One region of the Mesorhizobium subarcticum genome, then DNA from elsewhere that is predicted to be linked to it. Evidence: riboswitches for the same ligand, from Rfam matches in the RefSeq annotation. Region 1 holds a riboswitch; each other region holds the start of a gene.
The links. Region 1 has a riboswitch for cobalamin ahead of ACZYHG_RS27170 (DUF1636 family protein). Riboswitches for the same ligand answer to the same signal wherever they lie in the genome.
Positions count from the first base shown of each region.

Region 1 (7,220 bases):
GGGCGTACCGAGTTGCTCAGCGCACTCTATGGCACCGGCCTGTCGGGCCGCTGGGAAGGCGAGGTCGCCATCGATGGCCGGCCCGTAAACCTCAATTCCATCAAGGCCGCGCGCAATGCCGGTATCGCTTTCGTCACCGACGATCGGCGCGGCAGCGGCCTGATGCTCAGAATGGCCGTCGGCCTCAACCTGGTCATGTCGGTGATATCTAGCATCTCGCCATTCGGCCTGATGTCGCCGCGCCGCCAGGCGGATGCGGTGAAGCAGTCCTTCGGCCAGTTCGACATCCGGCCGAAGAATCCCGACATCGCCGTTGGCGCGCTGTCCGGAGGCAACCAGCAGAAGGTTGTGCTGGCCAAGGAAATCCTCGGCAATCCAAGGTTGCTGCTGCTCGACGAGCCGACACGCGGCGTCGATGTCGGCGCCAAGGGCGAAATCTACGCTCGGCTCAGGCAACTGGCGGCACAAGGGCTCGGCATCCTGGTTGCCTCCAGCGAGATGCCGGAGCTGATCGGTCTGTGCGACCGGATCGTGGTGCTGCGCCAGGGGCGCAACGTGGCGGAATTCATCGGCGGCGTCGACGAGCACACGGTGCTGGCCGCGGCAAATGGCAGGGAGGCCTGATGTCTGAAGGCAAGATTTCGACGGCAAGCGGGCCGGTGGCCGCGGCACCGGTGCATCGCGATCCTCTGGCGTTGATCGTGCGCTTCCAGAGCTTGATCGGCCTGGTGCTGGTGGCGATCGGTGGCATCATCTTCTCGCCGCGCCGTCACGGCGCAATCCTGTTCCTCGACCCCGACAACATCGCCAACATCGTGCGCGCGGTGTCGGAGACAGGCATCATCGCCATCGGCATGACCTTCGTGATCATCACCGCCGGCATCGACCTTTCGGTTGGCGCGGTGCTGGGGCTGTCCAGCGTCGTCACCGCGACGATGATGATCTCCGGCGGGTTCGGGCTTATCCCCACCATCCTCGCCGTGCTCATCATGGGCATCGTCTTCGGCACGATCCAGGGCGCCATCTCCAGCCGCTTCCGACTCGAGCCCTTCATCGTCACGCTCGCCGGCCTGCAGGCGGCGCGCGGCCTGGCGCTGGTCGTTTCGGGCAACCAGTACATCAACATTTCCTATGGTGACGGGCCAGGCCTGGCGCCGCCGGTGTTCGCGGTGCTGGGGGAGCGCCTGTTCCACAATACCGTGCCGGTCGCCACCATCGTCTTCATCGTCTTTGCCGCGATCGCAACGATCGTGCTCAACACCACGCGCTTCGGCCGCTATGTCTTTGCCGTCGGTGGCAATGAGCGCGCGGCGCGCATTTCAGGCGTGCCGGTCTCGATGGTCAAGATCTCGGTCTATGCCATCACCGGCTTTGCCGCTGCGCTTGCCGGCATCGTGCATGCCGGCCAGTTCAACTTCGGCAGCGCCAATGACGGCATGGGTTATGAACTCACGGCAATCGCCGCCGTGGTCATCGGCGGCACCAGCCTGTTCGGCGGCGCCGGCTCGATGGTCGGCACCGTCGCCGGCACCATCATGCTGGGCGCGCTCGCCAACATCCTTCAGCTCAACAACATCACGCCAGCCATGCAACTGCTGGCAACCGCCGCGATCATCGTTCTGGCGGCAGTGCTTCAATCCCTCGTTCGCCGCCGCGAGGGTTTGGGTCGTTAGGAGGAATGCGGCAAATGACGACTGAAACCAAGGTCGGGCCCCCGGCCCAACGAGGAGGAGAGTGAGTTATGAAAACCATGAACAGAGGATCGATGCGCGTGCTTCACGCCGTGCTTCTGGCAGGCGCTGGCCTGTGCATTGCGGGAACTGCCCAGGCTGCCGACCCGTTGGTCAAGGCCTGCTCCAAGGACGGCCAGTTCATCATCGGCTTTTCGCAGGCCAATAACGCCGAGCCCTATCGCCAGCATGTCAATGACGAACTGACCGCGGCGGCCAAGCAAGTGCCGGGCTTCACGCTGCAGATCGCCGACGGCGCCGGCAACGTAAACACGCAGACTTCGCAGGTCGATAACTTCATCACCCAGAAGGTGGATCTGCTCCTGATCTCGCCCTTCGAGGCGGCACCACTGACGCCGGCGGTCAAGCGCGCCATGGATGCCGGCATCCCGGTCATCGAGCTCGACCGCAAGACGGTCGGCGACCCCGGCAAGGACTACACCGCCTTCATCGGCGGCGACAATTACAAGATCGCGCTCGAGGCCGGCAAATACACCGCCAAGACCCTGCTGCCCGATGGCGGCGAGGCGGCGGTGTTGGAAGGCTTGCCGAGCTCGACGCCGGCGGTGGAGCGGCTGAACGGCTTCAAGGACGGCGTCAAGGAAAACGCCAAGATCCAGGTGGTGGCCGAGCAGGCCGCCGACTGGGTGCCGGACAAAGCCCAGACTGCCTTCTCCGCCATGCTTCAGGCGCACCCCGATATCAAGGTGCTCTATGCCTCCAACGACATGATGGCGGCCGGCGCGCTGCTCGCCGCCAAGGGCGCCGGCAAAGACGTCAAGATCATCGGTACTGATGGCTTGCCAGGCCCGGCAGGCGGCATCGAAGCCGTGGCCAAGGGTGACTGGGCCGCGACCTTCACCTATCCGACCGGCGCTAAGGAAGCGATCGAGATGTCGAAGAAGATACTGCTCGATTGCGCTTCGTCGGTGGATACGACGGTCACTGTCGACACCACGGCGATCACGCCTGAGAACGCCAAGCAGCTGTCGGGCAAATAGGCCGGCTGCCTTAGCCATCAAATTCAGGGCGGGGTTCACGCGAACTCCGCCCTGTCTGCGCTTCACAGCCGTCACGGCAACTCGAAAGGGGCGGGCTAGGGATTGACAGTGGCAGGGGCGGTCTTCTAATGTTCTGTTATTACATAACCAACGGAAGCAGTTGCATGGGTTTTCTCCGAGGAAGCCCCGGCTGGGTGCCGGGATGGTGACAGGTTTAGTCGAAAAGAATCGTTGCGATGCGCTTCGGGCAAAATTAGCATGGCCCGGTGATGGTCCCCACGCCGAAAGGCAAGGGGTGAAAAGGGAACACGGTGAGATCCCCATGGGATCAAGACCGTGGCTGCCCCCGCAACTGTAAGCGGTGAGCAAGATCCGAAGTGCCACTGGCCGGCAAGGCTGGGAAGGCAGGATTGCGCAAAGACCCGCGAGCCAGGAGACCTGCCATCACTGAGTTGACCGGACGGGGTGTGCCGGGAGGAGACGTGGACGTCGGTCTTGTCGGCCGGCTCGCCAACATCCTTCCGTCGCCAGTTTTGGAAAGTGACGGAAAATTGGACGGCGCCATCCATCATCGCATCATCGTGTGTACGCTTTGCCGCGACATCCCGACTGGTATCAGGTCGGGCGAAAGCCTGTGCGCCGATTTGTGCTCCCGGCTCTCGGCCCACCATGAACCCGCCGTGGCGCGTGGCTTCACGGTCGAAGGCGTCGAATGCATGGCGGGCTGCGCACGACCGCTGACGGTGGCTTTCCAGGCGCCTGGCAAGGCTGCCTATCTGTTCGGCTCCATCGATGCGCAGGCCGATGCCGGCGATCTCGTGCGATTTGCTGGGCTTTACGCTTCGCGCGCCGATGGCTGGTGCAACTCGGGACAGCGTCCGGCAGGATTGGCCGGCAAGACGTTGGCTCGCATCCCGGGCAATCTGGCGGGCAACAGCCGATGACCATGCCACTCCTCGAAGCGCGCGACCTGGGCGCGGTGGCGGATGGCCGGAATCTGGTCCATGCGGTCAGCCTTTCGGTGACATCAGGCGATCGCCTCGCCATCATCGGTCCCAATGGCGCCGGCAAGACCACGCTGCTGCGCATGCTGTCGGGCATGCTCAGGCCAAGTTCGGGCGAGGTGAAGCTTGGCGGGCGCCGGCTGGAAAGGATTTCGACCGCCGAGCGGGCCTTGCACATCGCCGTCGTCGGCCAGACCGACCAGCCGGATCCACGGCTGGCGGTGATCGACTATGTCGAACTTGGCCGCGTCCCGCATGCCGGGCTGAGGCGCAGGAGCGACGAACGCGACATTGTCGTGGATGCACTGCGCCGGACCGGCCTGCTGCCACTGCTTGGCCGCACCATTGGCTCGCTGTCGGGCGGGGAACGCCAACGCGCGCAGCTCGCGCGCGCTGTCGCACAGCAACCGAAAGTGCTGTTCCTCGACGAGCCAACCAACCATCTCGACCCGCGCGCCCGCGCGGAACTGCTCGAACTCGTGGCCGGCTTCGGCATGACGGTGATCGCGGTGCTGCACGATCTGGCGTTGGTGGCGCCGTTCGCCACCAGGGTCGCGGTGATGAACGAAGCGCGGCTGCATGCACTGGCCGCACCGCGCGAAGCGCTGACGCAAAAACTGATCCGCGAGATTTTCGGCGTCGACGTGTTTCGCCTGCGCCATCCCACCGAGGATCGCGAACTGACGGTGTTCGATGTTCCAAACCGCGCCGCGCCGCCGTCCTGACCGAACCCATCGTTCTTCTGACACTGTTCAACCAAGGAGCAAAATCCGTGAAACGTCTCGCACTGTCGCTCGTCTTCTCGCTGCTGGCCTCGACAGCCTTCGCCTTCCCCGTCACCGTCGACAGCTGCGGCAAACCGCTGACCTTCGATGCGCCGCCCAAGCGCGCCGTCATCCACGACCTCAACATGGCCGAGATGGCCTTCGCGCTGAAGCTGCAGCCATCGATCGTCGGCCTGACCGGCATCACCGGATGGTACAAGGTCGGTCCAGAATTCAAGGCTGAGCAAGGCTCCATACCGGAACTGGCGCCAAAATACCCGACGCTCGAAAACCTCGTCGCGGTCGAGCCCGATTTCTTCTTCGCCGGCTGGTACTATGGCATGAAGCCGGGTGGCGAGGTGACCCCGGACACACTTGCCCCACACGGCATCAAGACGCTGGTGTTGACGGAAAGCTGCGTCCATCTCGATAAGAACCGCCCCGCCGCTTCGATGGACCTGCTGTATGGCGACGTCGAAAAACTGGGCAAGATTTTTGGCAATGACGCCGAAGCCGAGAAGCTCGTCTCCGGCTGGAAGGCGCAGCTCGCCGATATCACGGCGAAAGTCGGCAGCGCCAAGGGAACGCGGGTGTTCCTCTACGACTCAGGCGAGGACAAGCCGTTCACCGCCGGAAAATTCGCCATTCCGAGTGCCATGATCACAGCGGCCGGCGGCGACAACATCATGGCCGACATGGACACCAGCTGGGGCAACACGGACTGGGAAACGGTGGCATCGCGCAATCCGCAATTCCTCATCCTGCTCGATTACCAGGACGGTGGCGGCTACAAGAAACTGCTCGATTTCCTCAAAGCCCATCCGGCGATGAAGGAGACGGACGCGGTCAAGAACGAGCGCTTCGTGGCTCTCCGTTATGCCGAATTGACGCCCGGGCCGGCGAACATCGAAGCGATCGCCAAGATCGCCAAGGCGATGCATCCGGAAGCGTTCTGATGCATCTTGCCCCTGGGCAGAGATCCGGTGCGCGTTCGGGGCACAAGGCATTCACGCTGGCCATGGCCGCGGGCGCGGTGGCGGTGGCCGCTCTCGCACTGCTGTCGATCGCCTATGGTTCGACGTTGACCCCACTGACGGATGTTGTTGCCTCGCTTGGCCATGCAGTTGGGCTGGGTGGGCACGACGTGTCCGGTCCGATCGGCAAGATCGTCGTCGACCTCAGGCTGCCGCGCACGATCCTGGCGATCTGTGTCGGCGCCGGTCTGGGTGTCGTCGGCGCACTGCTGCAGACGGTGACCCGCAACGATCTTGCCGATCCCTTCCTGTTCGGCCTGTCGTCGGGAGCCGCCGCGGGTGCTGTTTCCGTCATCACGGTGTTTGGTGACTCCTTTGGCATCTGGACCTTGCCGGTCGCGGCCTTCACCGGCGGCATACTGGCCGCCTGCGTCGTGCTTTTGCTCGTCGCGCGGGTGAGGGGGCAAGGCCCCGAACGGTTGATCCTCGCCGGCCTTGCCGTCTCATTCCTGTTCACCGCCTTGACCAACTATCTGGTGTTTGCCGGCGACCAGCGCGCCGCCCACTCCGTGCTGTTCTGGACGATGGGCGGCCTTGGCCTGGCGCGCTGGGACAATCTTTGGCTGGGCGTCCTGGGCGCGGGCACCATTCTGGCCTACGCCCTGTGGAACCACCGCCGGCTCGACGCTTTCCTGGCCGGTGAGAATGCCGCCGAAAGCCTTGGCGTGCCGGTGACTCGGATGCGCAGGACGACCTTTCTCGTCGCCGCCTTCTCGACGGCCATCCTGGTCTCGGTCGCCGGCGTGATTGGTTTCGTCGGGCTGATGATCCCACATCTGTCGCGTCCGCTGACAGGCCCCTTGCATCTGCGGCTGATCGCAAGCTGTGCGCTGTTCGGGGCGGTGCTCTTGCTGGCAAGCGATCTTCTGGCCCGAACCCTGCTGCCGCCGCAGGAACTGCCGATCGGCATCATCACCAGCTCGGTCGGCGCGTTCTTCGTCGTCACGATGATTGTGCGAAACCGCCTGTAAAAATCGGCCGGTTCTGCCTGCCCAACTGCCTTCCAAAGGTCGGTGAGCTTTCACCTATCGCTAACCACGATCGCGATGCACGTCCGTCACGCATATTTACCGGCTTCCGCGAATGTGACACCTTGATTAGTAAGCACGCTTATTATATATACCGCTCATGGTTTCAGATGGCATCGACAGATTGGGATTTTTGATCCACGACGTGCAACGGCTGCTGCGCAAGCGCTTCGAAACACGCGCCAGCGGGCTTGGCCTGTCCTCGGCGCAATGGCGCCTGATGGTGCGTGTCGCCAAGGAAGAAGGCATCAGCCAGGCAAGGCTCGCCGAACTGCTTGAAATCGAACCGATCAGCGTCTCGCGCCTCGTCGACCGGATGGAGGAGGGCGGCTGGATCGAGCGCCGTTCCGACGCCGCCGACCGCCGTGTGCGCATGATCTTTCCGACCGCCAAGGCGAGCGCCGCCTATGCCGAGGTCAAGAGTCTCGCCGGCGAGGTCTACGAGGAATCGCTTGTTGGCGTTTCGCCGCAGGACCGTCGCGTCCTGATCGCCGCGCTTGATGCGATGGCACAGAATCTCGCCGACGGCGATACCTCGTCCTCGGAAAAAGTCGAGCCTGCGAAAGGCGCAGCAGCATGAACGCGGTGGCCAAGGTCAACAAAAACGCCCCCAAGGTGGAGATGGAAGCGCCGGGCCAGCCGGTTGCCGCTCCCGTTGC
Region 1 covers NZ_CM144237.1:5,529,107-5,536,326, reverse strand. Annotated here, with positions in the region: gene ACZYHG_RS27185 (sugar ABC transporter ATP-binding protein) at 1-624, shown strand, start outside; gene ACZYHG_RS27180 (ABC transporter permease) at 624-1,673, shown strand; gene ACZYHG_RS27175 (substrate-binding domain-containing protein) at 1,742-2,731, shown strand; cobalamin riboswitch at 2,985-3,191, shown strand; gene ACZYHG_RS27170 (DUF1636 family protein) at 3,214-3,675, shown strand; gene ACZYHG_RS27165 (ABC transporter ATP-binding protein) at 3,672-4,460, shown strand; gene ACZYHG_RS27160 (ABC transporter substrate-binding protein) at 4,508-5,455, shown strand; gene ACZYHG_RS27155 (FecCD family ABC transporter permease) at 5,455-6,504, shown strand; gene ACZYHG_RS27150 (MarR family winged helix-turn-helix transcriptional regulator) at 6,662-7,141, shown strand; gene ACZYHG_RS27145 (HlyD family secretion protein) at 7,138-7,220, shown strand, end outside.

Region 2 (7,220 bases), 1.5 Mb from region 1:
TCGGGCCGACGCCGGAGATCAGCTTGAGGTCGTCGACCGCGGCCGGCCTGTCGATACCGGCCGGACGGTTCTTGTCGTCCAACGACGGCTTTGCCGACTTTGCACTTGCCGTGACCGAAGCTTTCGCCGCCGGCGCGGTTGCGGCCGGGGCCTGGGCTTCCGGCGCCTTGAACGCAGCGGCCGGTTCGGCCTTGGCCGTCGGCCCATTGCGCTGCTTGGCGACCTTCTCGACTTCGGGCGCCGCCGTATTGGCGTTGGCGGCCGAAAGCGGCGGTGCCGAAACGCTCGCCGCCGTCTCAGCTGCCGGCGCCACCTTGGTCGCCGAAGGCGTCTTCAGGGCCGGGCTGGTTTCAGGCGCGTCGGTTTTCGGCTTGCTGGCATTGGACGGCGCTACAGAGGCAGCCGGCGCCACAGGGGCGGCCGGCGCGGCTGCGACTGGCGCGGCGGCAGCGGTCGGCGCCGCATTCTGGGCGGCCTTGGTCGCCGCCTTGGCTTCCTTGTCGCGCGTGGTCTTGAGGATCGCCTTTTCGCTCTTCAGCGTCGTCAGGCCAGAGGCCGGCTCCGAGCCGGTGCGACCGTTCTGCGGTCCCGGCGCCACCGAGGCACCCTTGCCCGCGTCATAAAGATCGATGATTTCGGCCAGCCGTTCCGGCGTCAGATCCTCGAACGTGTCCTTGAACACCATCACCATCGGCGCGTTGACGCAGGCGCCAAGGCACTCGACCTCTTCCCACGACAAAGTGCCCTTGTCATTGGTGTGGAACTGGTCGTGGTGGATTTTCGAGCGGCAGACATCCATCAGCGCTTCCGAGCCGCGCAGCATGCAAGGCGTGGTGCCGCAAACCTGGATATGCGCGCGGGTGCCGACCGGATTGAGCTGGTACTGCGTGTAGAAGGTCGCGACCTCGAGCCCGCGGATACGCGGCATGCCCAGCATGTCCGAAATCGTCTCGATCGCGGCCTTGGTGACCCAGCCTTCCTGCTCCTGCGCAATCATCAGCAACGGGATGATCGCCGACTGCTCGCGGCCCTTCGGGTATTTCTTGATCCATTGCTTCGCCGCTGCCGCGTTCGCCCGGTTGAAGGCGAAGGATGCTGGCTGGACGCTGGCTTCTGCGAGACGGCGGACTGACATTTAGCGATCGACCTCACCAAACACGATGTCGAGGGAGCCGAGAACGGCGGTGACGTCGGCCAGCATGTGGCCGCGGCAGAGGAAATCCATCGCCTGCAGATGCGCGAAACCGGGCGCGCGCAGCTTGCAACGGTAAGGCTTGTTGGAGCCGTCGGAGACGAGATAGACGCCGAACTCGCCTTTCGGCGCCTCGACGGCCGCATAGACCTCGCCGGCCGGCACGCGATAGCCCTCGGTGTAGAGCTTGAAGTGATGGATCAGCGCTTCCATCGAGCGTTTCATCGCCTGGCGCTTCGGCGGCACGATCTTGCCGTCGAGGTTCGAGACCGGGCCGGTGCTTTCCTTGCCGAGCAGCAGATCAATGCACTGGCGCATGATCCTGGCCGACTGGCGCATTTCTTCCATGCGCACGAGGTAACGGTCGTAGCAGTCGCCGTTCTTGCCGATCGGGATGTCGAAATCCATTTCCGAATAGCATTCATAAGGCTGCGACTTGCGCAGGTCCCACGGCGCGCCCGAACCGCGCACCATGACGCCGGAAAAGCCCCAGGCCCAAGCATCGGCCAATGAGACGATGCCGATATCGACATTGCGCTGCTTGAAGATGCGGTTGCCGGTCAGCAGACGATCGAGGTCGTCGATCGACTTCAGGAACGGGTCGATCCACTTGCCGATATCCTCGACCAGCTGGCGCGGCAGGTCCTGGTGGACGCCGCCGGGACGGAAATAAGCGGCATGCATGCGCGAACCGGAGGCACGCTCATAGAACACCATCAGCTTTTCGCGTTCGACGAAGCCCCACAGCGGCGGCGTCAGCGCGCCGACGTCCATGGCCTGCGTCGTCACATTGAGGATGTGCGACATGATGCGGCCGATCTCGCAATAAAGCACGCGGATCAGCTGGCCGCGCCTCGGCACCTCGATGCCGAGTAAGCGCTCGACGGCCAGAGCAAAGGCATGCTCCTGGTTCATCGGCGCGCAATAATCGAGCCGGTCGAGATAAGGCACCGCCTGCAGATAGGTTTTTGCCTCGATCAGCTTTTCCGTGCCGCGATGCAGCAGGCCAATATGCGGATCGACGCGATCGACGACTTCGCCGTCGAGTTCCAGAACCAACCTCAAAACACCATGCGCCGCAGGGTGTTGCGGCCCGAAATTGATGTTGAAATTGCGGACGGAGGTTTCAGCCATTCTGGCGCCTCAATTCGTCTTGGCTTTTTCGTCCCCGGGCAGCACGTAGTCCGTGCCTTCCCAAGGCGAGAGAAAATCGAAATTGCGGAATTCCTGCTTCAGTTCCACAGGCTCGTAGATGACGCGCTTGGCTTCGTCGTCGTAACGCACCTCGACGAAGCCGGTCAGCGGGAAATCCTTGCGCAGCGGATGGCCTTCGAAGCCGTAATCGGTCAGCAGGCGGCGCAAATCGGGATGGCCCGAAAACAGCACGCCATAGAGATCGTAGGTCTCGCGCTCGAACCAGTCGGCACCCGGGAACACGCCGGTGATCGACGGCACCATCGTCTCCTCGTCGGCCAGAACCTTGACGCGGATGCGCACATTCTGTTTCGGCGAGAGCAGGTGATAGACGACGTCGAAGCGCTTGGCCCGCGATGGATAATCGGCGCCGCAGACATCGATGATGGAGATGAACTGGCAACGCGCATCGTCGCGCAGGAAGGTCATCACTTCGACCAGGTCGCGCGGCTCGACATGAACGGTGAGTTCGCCAAAGGCGATCGCCGCGTCGTTGACGCGGCCGATCAGCTTCTCGCCGAGATAGGTCGACAGTTCGCTAAGGGATGCGGCCATGGATTTACCGTTCGATCGTGCCGGTGCGGCGGATCTTCTTCTGCAAGAGAAGAATGCCGTAGAGCAGGGCTTCGGCGCTCGGCGGGCAGCCGGGCACATAGATGTCGACCGGCACCACACGGTCGCAGCCGCGCACCACCGAATAGGAATAGTGGTAGTAGCCGCCGCCATTGGCGCACGAGCCCATCGAGATGACGTAGCGCGGCTCCGGCATCTGGTCGTAGACCTTGCGCAGCGCCGGGGCCATCTTGTTGGTGAGCGTGCCGGCGACGATCATGATATCGGACTGGCGCGGTGACGCGCGCGGCGCGACACCGAACCGCTCCGAATCGTAGCGCGGCATCGAGGTGTGGATCATCTCGACCGCGCAGCAGGCCAGACCAAAGGTCATGAACATCAGCGAACCGCTGCGTGCCCAGGTGATCAGCGCCTCGGTCGAGGTGACCAGAAAGCCCTTGTCGGCAAGCTCATTGTTGATTTCGAGGAAGAAGGGATCGTCCTCCCCCACCGGCCTGCCGGTGTTGGGATCGATGAGGCCCTTGGGCTTCGGCGCGACCAGGGTACCTGAACTGTCGTTCAATCCCATTCCAGCGCTCCTTTTTTCCATTCATAGGCAAAGCCGATGGTCAGCACTGCCAAAAACACCATCATCGACCAGAAGCCGAGCATGCCGATCTTCGAGAAGGACACGGCCCAGGGAAACAGGAAGGCCACTTCCAGATCGAAGATGATGAACAGGATCGACACCAGGTAGAAGCGGATGTCGAATTTCATGCGGGCGTCGTCGAACGAGTTGAAACCGCACTCGTAGGCGGACAGCTTTTCGGGATCGGGATTGCGGTACGCCACCAGGAACGGTGCGGCCAGCAGCGCCAAGCCGACGACCAGCGCCACGCCGATGAACAAGACAATGGGCAGGTACGAACTGAGAAGTGCGTTCATGCTCGGCTTTCCGTTGGAGCCAATCCACTTTGATTACAGCACCGGACCTTAATGCGGAAGCGTGACAGTTTAACCGCTGAACCGTTTTAAGGGGCCTATGTTGCAACGCGGCGAGGGTTAGCGCAGCACTTCCAGCGAAGCAAGTCAAACCTTGTTCAAAACACCGTCCTGGACGGCATGTCGCGCTAAACTGGTCCGATCGGCTCCTGTTTGATTTCCTTCATTTTTTACTCCACTTTTGTCTCCTGACACGGTTGCCGCCAAAACCCTGCTAGCATGGCTTGGAATCATCCGTCAGAACCGCCTCAGAGTCGCATCCGAATGAAGGAAAAGATCTCGCTCCCCATGGCTCGGCGCATCGCGCTCGCCGCGCAAGGGTTTCTCGATCCCCGGCCAAGTGGCACGCCCGACCGCCGCCACTTCGCCCGCGTGCTCTCCCGCACCGGCCTGCTGCAGATCGATTCCGTAAGCGCGGTGGTACGCGCTCACTACATGCCGCTCTATTCGCGGCTTGGCCCCTACCCGCTCGCTCTGCTCGACAATGCCGCCATCACCCGCAAGCGCACAATCTTCGAATACTGGGCGCATGAGGCTTCGTTCCTGCCGGTCGAGACCTACCCGCTGATGCGCTGGCGCATGCAGCGCGCCGAACAAGGCGATGAAATGTATCTCGGCCTGGCCAAATGGGGTCGCGAGCACGCCGCCTATATAGAAGAGATCTACCGCGAGGTTGTCGCGCGCGGCCCGATTGCCGCTTCGGCGCTGGAAGGCCAGAAGGGTTCGGGCGGCTGGTGGGGCTGGAGCCACGCCAAGCACGCCTTCGAATGGCTGTTCTGGGCCGGTCGTATCACCACGGCGCACCGCCGCGGCTTCGAGCGCTTCTATGACCTGCCGGAACGCGTGCTGCCGCAGGCGATCCTCGATCTGCCGGTGCCGGCTGCCGAGGACGCGCATCGCGAATTGCTGCGCATCTCGGCCCGCGCCCACGGCATCGCGACATCAGGCGATTTGCGCGACTATTTCCGCCTGTCGCCGGCCGACATGAAGGGCCGGCTGGAGGAACTGGTCGAGTTGGGCGAACTGCTGCCGGTGCGTGTCGAGGGCTGGGACAAGCCGGCTTACCTTGACAAGGACGCCCGCCTGCCCCGGAAAATCGAGGCCCGCGCCTTGCTGGCGCCGTTCGACCCGGTGGTCTTCGAACGGTCGCGCTCTGAACGCCTCTTCAATTTCCACTACCGCATCGAAATCTACACGCCCGCCGAAAAGCGCCAATACGGCTATTACGTCCTGCCCTTCCTGCTCGGCGACAAGATCGTGGCGCGCGTCGACCTGAGGGCTGACCGGCCGGGCAGCGTCCTGCGCGTCCATGCCGCCTACCCCGAACCCGGCGCACCGCCTGAAACCGCTGCGCAACTGTTCGAGGAATTGAAGCAGATGCAGGGCTGGCTTGGCCTTGAACGCATGGACGTGACGCCGGCCGGTGGTCTGGGTCCGGCGCTGGCCGACATCGCCATGTCGTAACCCCGCGTTGACACCGCCACCCGCAAAAGCCTAAATCCGATCCAGACGGTCCCCTGCCCGCAACGGCAAGGGCTAAGAGGGAATGCGGTGCGGGACGAAATCCCAAATCCGCGGCTGTCCCCGCAACTGTAAGCGAAGAGCCAAGGCCGAAAGCCACTGGGAGTTCCCGGGAAGGCGGCTATCCAAGGCGATGACCCGCGAGCCAGGAGACCTGCCGTCTGCGACAGAAGAATCCGATCGCCCGGCGGGTTTCCGGGCAAGGAGCCCGGCTTTTTGGACCAGAACAGCAGTTTTTCGGCTGGCACAGCGGATATCTCGTCCGCCGACAACGATGCCTTGGCGGGCGTCACCGTCATCGTCTGTGCTTCCTGCCGCAATGAGGCCGGCTCCGACGCGCATCCCCGCGCCGGCGAACTTTTGGCCGAAGATACGCGCCGCGCCGCAGCGGCCGACAATATCCGCGTCCGCACGGTCGAATGCCTTGGCAATTGCAAGCGCCGTCTCAGCGCCGCGATCCTGCGCGATGGCTGCTGGAGCTATGTCTTCGGCGACCTGACCCCGACCAGCGGCCCCGACCTCATCACCTGCGCAAAACTCTTCGCCACCTCGACCGATGGCCTCATCCCATGGCGCGGCCGGCCTGATTCCCTCAAGCGCGGCCTCGTGGCCCGTATTCCACCTCTCGACATGCTGAAGGACCAACCATGAGCGCTCCAAATCCGGCCGGCAATCTCTCCCGTGTACCCTGCACCGTTGTCACCGGCTTCCTCGGCGCCGGCAAGACAACGCTGGTCCGCCATCTCCTCGAAAACGCCGGCGGCAAGCGCATAGCGATCATCGTCAACGAATTTGGCGACATCGGCATCGACGGCGAAATCCTCAAAGGCTGCGGCATCGACACCTGCCCGGAGGAAAACATCGTCGAACTGGCCAATGGCTGCATCTGCTGCACCGTGGCCGACGATTTCGTTCCGGCGCTGGACAAGATCCTGTCGCTGACGCCGAAAGTCGACCACATCCTGATCGAAACCTCGGGCCTCGCTTTGCCCAAGCCGCTGGTCCAGGCCTTCCAATGGCCGAGCGTAAAGAGCCGGGTGACGGTCGATGGCGTCATCGCCGTGGTCGACGGCCCGGCGCTGGCCGAGGGCCGTGTCGCCAACGACATGGACGCCCTGCAGGCGCAGCGTGCTCAGGACGACAGCCTCGACCATGACGACCCGGTCGAGGAAGTGTTCGAGGATCAGATCGCCTGCGCCGACCTGATCATCCTGTCGAAGAGCGACCTGATGGACGCCGCCGGTTCGGCCCGCGCCAACGCCATCATCAATGAACATTCCGCCCGCGCGGTAAAAATCGTGCCGACGTCGCATGGCAAGGTCGATCCCTCCGTGCTGCTCGGCCTCGGGCTCGCCGTCGAGGACGACATCGAGAACCGCAAGTCCCATCATGACGGCGCCTTCGACCACGAGCATGACGACTTCGACACCTTCATCGTCGACATTCCCTCGATCGCCAATCCCGATGATCTGGCAAAGCGCGTCGCCACCGCCGCCGAACAGGAAAATGTGCTGCGCGTGAAGGGTTTCGTCGAAGTCGGCGGCAAGCCGATGCGGCTTTTGCTGCAGGCCGTCGGGCCGCGCGTCAATCATTACTATGACCGCGCCTGGACGGCGCAAGACGATCGCCGCTCGCGCCTCGTCGTCATTGGCCTGAAGGGGCTGAACCGCCCGGCAATCGAAGCTATACTCGCCGGCTGACGCCAACCGCCCTAGCAATTCCAGGAAAAGTGTTTCACGGGCTTCCCACAGGAATTGCG
Region 2 covers NZ_CM144237.1:4,016,200-4,023,419, reverse strand. Annotated here, with positions in the region: gene ACZYHG_RS19660 (NADH-quinone oxidoreductase subunit E) at 1-1,135, opposite strand, end outside; gene ACZYHG_RS19655 (NADH-quinone oxidoreductase subunit D) at 1,136-2,326, opposite strand; gene ACZYHG_RS19650 (NADH-quinone oxidoreductase subunit C) at 2,336-2,941, opposite strand; gene ACZYHG_RS19645 (NuoB/complex I 20 kDa subunit family protein) at 2,946-3,527, opposite strand; gene ACZYHG_RS19640 (NADH-quinone oxidoreductase subunit A) at 3,518-3,883, opposite strand; gene ACZYHG_RS19635 (winged helix-turn-helix domain-containing protein) at 4,205-5,404, shown strand; cobalamin riboswitch at 5,434-5,637, shown strand; gene ACZYHG_RS19630 (DUF1636 family protein) at 5,678-6,112, shown strand; gene cobW (cobalamin biosynthesis protein CobW) at 6,109-7,161, shown strand.
Region 2: another riboswitch for cobalamin. It lies ahead of ACZYHG_RS19630 (DUF1636 family protein); the one in region 1 lies ahead of ACZYHG_RS27170 (DUF1636 family protein).

Region 3 (7,220 bases), 1.5 Mb from region 1:
ATTCTAGCCAGCGAGCAGACATGGATCATTGTTTGGAACCCTTCGATCGATCCTCGCGCCGCCCCGCCCATTCGGCAAGGCCGGAGTCCAGCCGCTGCCATTCCTCCTGACTCCCCGGCAGACCGGCGCGCAAGACATCAGGTCGATCGTTGAAATGCCGAAGCAGGATGCCGCGCTCGCCAAGGGCGGAAAACAGGCCGGCGGCATCCGGTAGGCTGAGATAGCGAAACAGCGTGGTGCCGCCCGCGACAGGCACGCCAAAGCATCCGAACAGCGCGTCGAGCCGCGCCGCCGCCTCAGCAAGGGATGCCCGCATGGCGTTCTGCCAGCCGATATCGCCTAGCGCCCGAATACCATATTCCAGCGCCGGACCGGCGACGGCCCATGGCCCGAACTGCGTTTCCAGCTGTTGAACCGTCGGTGCATCGGAAAGCGCGAAGCCAAGCCGCAGGCCAGCCAGCCCAAAGAACTTGCCAAACGAGCGCAGCACGACGATGCCACCCAGACCGACTTCACCGGCGAGGCTGTGCTCGCGCGGGCCGACATCCATGAATGCCTCGTCGACGACCAGCAGCCCGCCCTTGGCGCGCAGCCTTGCGGCCAGCGCCAGCAGCCGGTCGCGCGCGATGACGCGCCCATCGGGGTTGTTAGGATTGACGATGATGGCGAGGTCAGCGTCAGCCAGCGCCGTGAAATCGCTGACTTCGCTCACCTCGTGCCCGGCGATCGCCGCTGCGCGGGCATGTTCGGCATAGGTCGGCCCCAGCACCAGTGCCTTGCCGGGCCTCACCAGCGAGGCCACGCGCGGCAGCAGGATTTGTGTGCCCGGAGCCGCCACGACGTTGGCAGGCGACGGCGCGCCGTAGGTTCTGGCTGCGATTTCTGTCAGCTCACGCCCGCGTCCCGCTTCCGGCAATCGCGATAGCGAGGTGGCGGGCAGGTCGAAAAGCGGGTAGGAGTGCGGATTGATACCAGTCGAGAGGTCGACGAAAGGCAGCACGGCGTTGGGGAAAAGCACCCTCGCCCGGCCAAGACTTCCACCATGGTCCACCGCTCCATCAAGAAGCTTCATGTCAGTCCTGATCGCTTTCCTGTCTTTGGCCGTCGAATTCGTCCTGGGTTATCCGGACTGGCTGTTCCGCGCCATCGGCCATCCCGTAACATGGTTCGGCAGGCTGATATCCTTTCTCGACATCAGGCTCAACCGCGCCACTGATCCCGACGCGCTGCGTCGCCAAAATGGTGTCCAGGCGCTGCTGGTCATCGTGCTGGTGCCGGCGGTGATTGGTCTCTGCGTGCAGCTTGTTCTGCTCTGGTTCGTTCCGTTCGGGCTGTTCATTGCCGCCCTTCTGGCGACATCGCTGCTGTCGCAGAAAAGCCTCTACGACCATGTCGAGGCCGTGGCTGACGCGCTTGACTCGGGCGGCCTGGCCATGGGCCGCGTCGCCGTCTCGCGCATCGTCGGCCGCGATCCCGAAGCGCTTGACCGTGCTGCCGTCTGCCGCGCGGCGATCGAAAGCCTGGCCGAGAATTTTTCCGACGGCATCGTCGCCCCAGCCTTCTGGACCGGTGTCGGCGGTCTGGCCGGCGGCGCTGCCTACAAGGCCGCCAACACCGCCGATTCGATGATCGGCCACCGCACCCCGCGCCACGAGGCCTTCGGCTGGGCCGCGGCGCGCTTCGACGATTGGATCAACCTGCCGGCCTCGCGGCTGACCGCGCTGCTGATCGTGCTGGCGGCTTTCCTCGTCAAGGGAGCCGATCCCCGCAGCGCCCAGCAAGCGGTGTGGCGCGACGCGAAGAAGCACCGCTCGCCCAATGCCGGCTGGCCGGAAGCGGCGATGGCCGGTGCGCTTGGCCTGGCACTCGCCGGACCACGCAGCTATGGCGGCATCGTGGTCGACGATGTCTTCATGGGCGAAGGCGGCCGGCGTGACGTCGACAGCGGAGACATCAGGCGGGCGCTGAAACTCTACCGCGTCGCCGACTATCTGCTGATCGTGCTGTTCGGTTTGGTCTCGGCGATCACGGTTCTGGTGTTCTAGAACTCAATCCCCTGCTGCGCTTTCACGCCTGCCGAAAAGTGGTGTTTGGTCACGCCCATCTCGGTGACCAGGTCGGCCGCCTCGACCAGCGCCGGCTTGGCGCTGCGGCCGGTGACGACGACATGCAGCCCTTCGCGACGCGCCTTGAGCGCGCCAACCACCTTGTCAAGATCGAGATAATCGTAGCGCAGCGCGATGTTGAGTTCGTCGAGCACGACAAGGCTGATCAATGGATCGGCGATCAACTCCAATGCCTTGGCCCAGGCAGCTTCCGCCGCCGCGATGTCGCGCTTCAAATCCTGTGTCTCCCAGGTAAAACCCTCGCCCATCGCGTGCCAGACGACGCGGTCGCCGAAGGCGGCGAAAGCATCCTTCTCGCCAGTGTGCCATTTGCCCTTGATGAACTGGACGACGCCGACGCGCTTGCCATAGCCGAGCATCCGCAACGCCAGGCCAAAGGCGGCCGTCGTCTTGCCTTTGCCCGGACCGGTGTTGACGATCAGCAGCCCCTTCTCGACCGTCTTGCTCGCCACCTCGGCATCCTGCACCGCCTTGCGCTTGGCCATCTTGGCGCGATGGCGTTCTTCGTCCTTGCCGTCGATGTCGGTCATCTCATTTCACCTTGAGCGGCAGCCCCGCCACCATCAGCAGCACCGTATCGGCGATCGCCGCGACCTGCTGGTTGAGCCGTCCGGCGTCGTCGCGAAACCGGCGCGCCAGGGCATTGTCGGGCACGATGCCTTGGCCGACTTCATTCGACACCACGAACCACGGCCCGCGCGGCCGCGACAGCACGTTCGTCAGCCGCCGGCATTCGAGCTCAAGATCGTGATCGGCCAGCATGTGATTGGTCAGCCACAGCGTCAGGCAGTCGACAAGCACCGGCTGGTTGTCGGGCAAGGCCTCGAGCGCGCCGGCGAGATCGAGCGGTGCGTCGACGGTTATCCAGCCCTCGCCGCGCCGCGAGCGATGCAGTGCGATGCGCTCGCGCATCTCGTCGTCATAGGCTTGCGCTGTGGCTATATAGGCCCATGGTGAGCGCGAGGCCGTCACAAGAATTTCGGCGTGCGCGCTCTTTCCGGAGCGCGCGCCACCGATGATGAAGGTCAGCTTGCCGCGATCAGGCAAAGCTGTCGCGCAGGCTGCTCGCGGTGCCGGTGAAGCGTCCACGCACCACGCCGACGACAGCGCCGAGCACCAGCCAGAAAACCAGATTGGTCAATGTCACCGCCACCACGAACTGGTGGTGCAGGCCTTCCGGGATCGGCGTTTCGAAGCTGTCGGGCTGTGGTGCGCCGACGATGTGCGGTGCGATGATCAACGCCACTGCCAGGATCACCAGCGGCAGCGATCTGCGGAAAGCAATCAAAGCGAGACCGATCGCTGTCGCCGCTGCCGTTGCCGTCCACCAGATCTGGCGCGGCAAGAGATCGGCCGCAGGCATCGCCGGCAGTTCGGGCTGCAGCCCAAGACCGGGCGCCAGCGTGAACACGGCGAAACCAGCCAACCCCCAGAACACGCCCTGGCGCCAATTGCCGATGCCGCCAGCAAATTCGGAAACCGCAACCAGGATCAGCGCAAAGCCGATGCCGGTGGCGACATTGAAAACCGCACTGTATGCGTGACGCTCGAAGCCGTCGGCAGGCTCCCAGCCCTCATCCTCATGTTCGGGCGCAGTCGCGGCGGCTGGCGCCATGCTCATGGTGTTTGCGGCGGGCGCGGTGCTGCTGGCGGCATTGGTGCCAGCCGCGTTCTCGGCCGGTGCCGCGGCATGGTCGTGCTGATGGCCGGCGCCGGCCTTTTCGTAAACTTCGGCCTGGAGGATGAGAGGGTCGGTTGCGAAGGCCTGCATGCAGGCGAGAACAACCCCGGCCACGAGCCCTGCGATCGCCGCGATGAACACGACGTTGCGAAACAGATTCATGATGTCCGATCCTCGTCAGTGGCAGGGAAACGCCATCGAATGGCGGTTGTCATGACCGGCATTGTGGACCGCATCGATATGCGAGAAGCCGACAAACCCGATGATGAACGTGCCGAGCAGCGCGGCGAGCGCCAGCTGCATGAAGCGCGACTGCGAGGAGACGGAGGCGCCGAGGGAGACCGAAGCAGTAGTCATATCTTGTCCTTTCGCCCTCCACCCGAGGGCCTGTCAGTTTTGCCGTCGTCGGCAGGTCTCCTGGCTCGCGGATCAGCGCCCTTCTCCACCTTCCCGAAGACGAATCTTCAGTGGCATATGGAGAGGACTACCGCACACAGTTGCGGGGGCAGCCACGGCATTGGGCAACAATTCAGCCCGCACCGCATTCCCTCTTGGCTCCAAAACGGAACCGACGACTGTGTGACTATAGGGAAAATCACGACACGCGGCAAACCAAATTCCGCCGGCAATCAGCGCGATTGCGCCATGCCAGAGGGATCATCGGCGCGACAATTGACAATTGTCATGGCCGGGTGTCGGCTGGCCTCTTCACAGGAAGCCAGCCATGCAGCCCAATGCCAGCGAGCGCGATCCCTATAACGGCCTGACCCGGGCCGAAGCGACGCTGCCTTCCTCGGCATATTGGGATGCAGCGGCCTATCAGCGCGACCTCGATGCCATCTGGTACAAAAACTGGCTGCTGGTCTGTCGCGAGGCCGATCTCGCCCAGCCGCTGGCCTTCCGCCGATTCCGCATCGGCACGCAGGACATCGTCGTGCTGCGCGATGACACTGGCGAGCTGCGCGCCTTCCACAACACCTGCCGGCATCGCGGCTCGCAGCTGTGCCAGGAGAGCGAAGGCCGCCTGAAGGCACGATTGATCACCTGCCCCTACCATGCCTGGTCCTATTCGCTGCGCGGCGACCTCGTGCGCGTACCGTCGAAATCGCTGCCTGATGGTTTCGACAAGGCCGACCATCCGCTCTATCGCGTCGCCCTTTCGGTGTGGCGGGGCTTCGTCTTCATCAATTTGCAGGAAGACGCGGCAGGCTCCGCGCAGGCATCCTTCGACCCTGCCTCCGGCAATCTCGGCAACTGGCCGCTGGAAGCGCTGGTCTCAGGCCATGTGCTGCGCAAGGTGATGAACTGCAACTGGAAGATTTTTTGGGAAAACTTCAACGAGTGCCTGCATTGCCCGGGCGTCCACAAGGACCTTTCGCGGCTGGTGCCGATCTATGGCCGCGGCCTGATGAGCCGGCATGATGATCCTGAATGGGTGCGCCATGCCGACAATGACGCGCCGGAGTTTTCCGGCGGCCTGCGCACCGGCGCCGAGACCTGGTCGCGCGATGGCCAGGCCCATGGACCGGTTTTCCCGGGGCTGACACCAGCCGAACGTGCCGCCGGCCAGACCTACGCCACCAGCCTGCCCTCGATGTTCATTGTCGGTCATGTCGATTATGTCAGGACCGTGCGGCTGGTGCCGCTCGGTCCCGAACAGACGGAGCTTGTCGCCGAATGGCTGTTCACGCCCGAGGCGCTCAGCGACCCGGCAACCGACATCGACAACATCGTCGCCTTCGGCACGCAGGTGCTGGAAGAGGATGCCGGTATCTGCGAGGTCAACCAGAGGGGCCTGCGCTCGATGCGCCACGAAGCCGGCGTGCTGATGCCCGAGGAGTATGAGTTGCACCGCTTCCACAACTGGGTGCGTGAGCGGCACGCAGCGCTTTCTGCCTGATCCTCACAGGGACTTCGGCAGATAGCGCCACGTCACGAAGCCGCACACCGCCGCGAGCAGGCTGAGCGTGATGAACACCGAGCCCAGCCCGAAGAAGATCAGCACGACGGAATAGACCAGCGGCGGCGTCAGCTCGGAAAAATCGAGATAGGTGCGGTAGACCGCCGCCATCTGCGCCCGCTCATAGGAGCGCACCGAGCGCATGAAGGCGGTCGAACCCAATGCGTCCAGCGCGATGGTAAAGAACGCGCCACCAAGCAGGAAAGCCCCGGTCAACAACGGCGCAGTCGCTCCCACCGTGCCCGCGGCCAGCAGCATGGCCGACATGGCGAAATAGGCAAAGGTCATGGTGCGCCGGCCGCCAAACCGTTTTCCGGCCTTGCCCCAGAAGATGGCCATGAACAACAGTGCGTTGCCGGCCGAGACCAAGAGGCCGCCGACAATAGCGCCCTGCCCGGTGATGACCATGAACAGCGGCCCATAGACGAAGAACGTCGACCAGAAACAGGAGCGGCCGAAGGCGATCAGCCACGCCAGCCTCAGCCTCGGCTGTGCGACGAAACGGCCGATATTGGCGAGCGGATTGGCCGGTCGTGTCTTGCCAGGCTGGATCGACTGGTTGTCGCTCAGCCTATAGAACCAGAACAGCGCCAGCAAAGCCATCGCAAACACGGCCACCGCGCCATGCGCGGCATAGATGCCGAAATGCGCGTAGAGAAAAATGCCGAGCGTCGGCCCCCCGGTCCAGGCAAACATCGACCACGCCATGCGCAGCGATTCGGCCTGCATGAAGTCGGTCTTGCGGATGTGATCCATGATGTAGAGGTTGAGCGTGATCGAGAGCGCGCTGGCGCCCATGACACGGCACAGCATGCCGGCGATTTGCCCGGCAAGCGTGTGGGTGACGAAGAACAGCGAGCCGATGGCGAGCAGGCAGGCGCCTGCCGTATAGACCCAACGCCGGGCGAAACGGCGGATCAGCATCGGCATGAACAAGGTCACCGACAGGCCCATCATCGCCACAACCGTGTAGAGGATCGAGACGATCTGCTCGTTGTGGAGGATTTCGTAGGCCTGAATCGGGATGACGCTCGACACCGTGGCGCGGGCAAAGGATTCGACCGCGTAGAGCGAGGCGAAGGTGCGCGCATCCGCGGCCTTGAGGGCCGGGAGCCAGATCGGATGGCGCACATGGGTGGACATTGCTTCCCCAAAGCAGAATCACCGGTCAAATCTGCCGTGGCCATTCCCCGGCGATTAAGAGGAAACCGACGCGTAACCGGCAAAAAGCGAAACCGGTCAAAGGCTTCCCGGCTCTGGCCCAAAGTGTCGTTTGATCCGATGCCCCGGCCTTCTTCTGTCCCGCCCAACCGTGATAGTCCTCAGGCAGGGCTGAATCAGATCGCGAGACCATGACCATCCATACGCCGACCCCACCCGTTCCGGAGCCATCCAGGCGCATCGTCGCCATCGACATCGTGCGCGGCATCGCACTGCTGGCCATGGCGAGCTA
Region 3 covers NZ_CM144237.1:4,078,134-4,085,353, reverse strand. Annotated here, with positions in the region: gene ACZYHG_RS19955 (tyrosine phosphatase family protein) at 1-29, opposite strand, end outside; gene cobD (threonine-phosphate decarboxylase CobD) at 26-1,072, opposite strand; gene cbiB (adenosylcobinamide-phosphate synthase CbiB) at 1,071-2,045, shown strand; gene cobO (cob(I)yrinic acid a,c-diamide adenosyltransferase) at 2,042-2,656, opposite strand; gene cobU (bifunctional adenosylcobinamide kinase/adenosylcobinamide-phosphate guanylyltransferase) at 2,658-3,173, opposite strand; gene ACZYHG_RS19930 (CbtA family protein) at 3,166-3,969, opposite strand; gene ACZYHG_RS19925 (CbtB domain-containing protein) at 3,985-4,164, opposite strand; cobalamin riboswitch at 4,198-4,395, opposite strand; gene ACZYHG_RS19920 (aromatic ring-hydroxylating oxygenase subunit alpha) at 4,532-5,707, shown strand; gene ACZYHG_RS19915 (MFS transporter) at 5,711-6,910, opposite strand; gene ACZYHG_RS19910 (acetyltransferase domain-containing protein) at 7,120-7,220, shown strand, end outside.
Region 3: another riboswitch for cobalamin. It lies ahead of ACZYHG_RS19925 (CbtB domain-containing protein); the one in region 1 lies ahead of ACZYHG_RS27170 (DUF1636 family protein).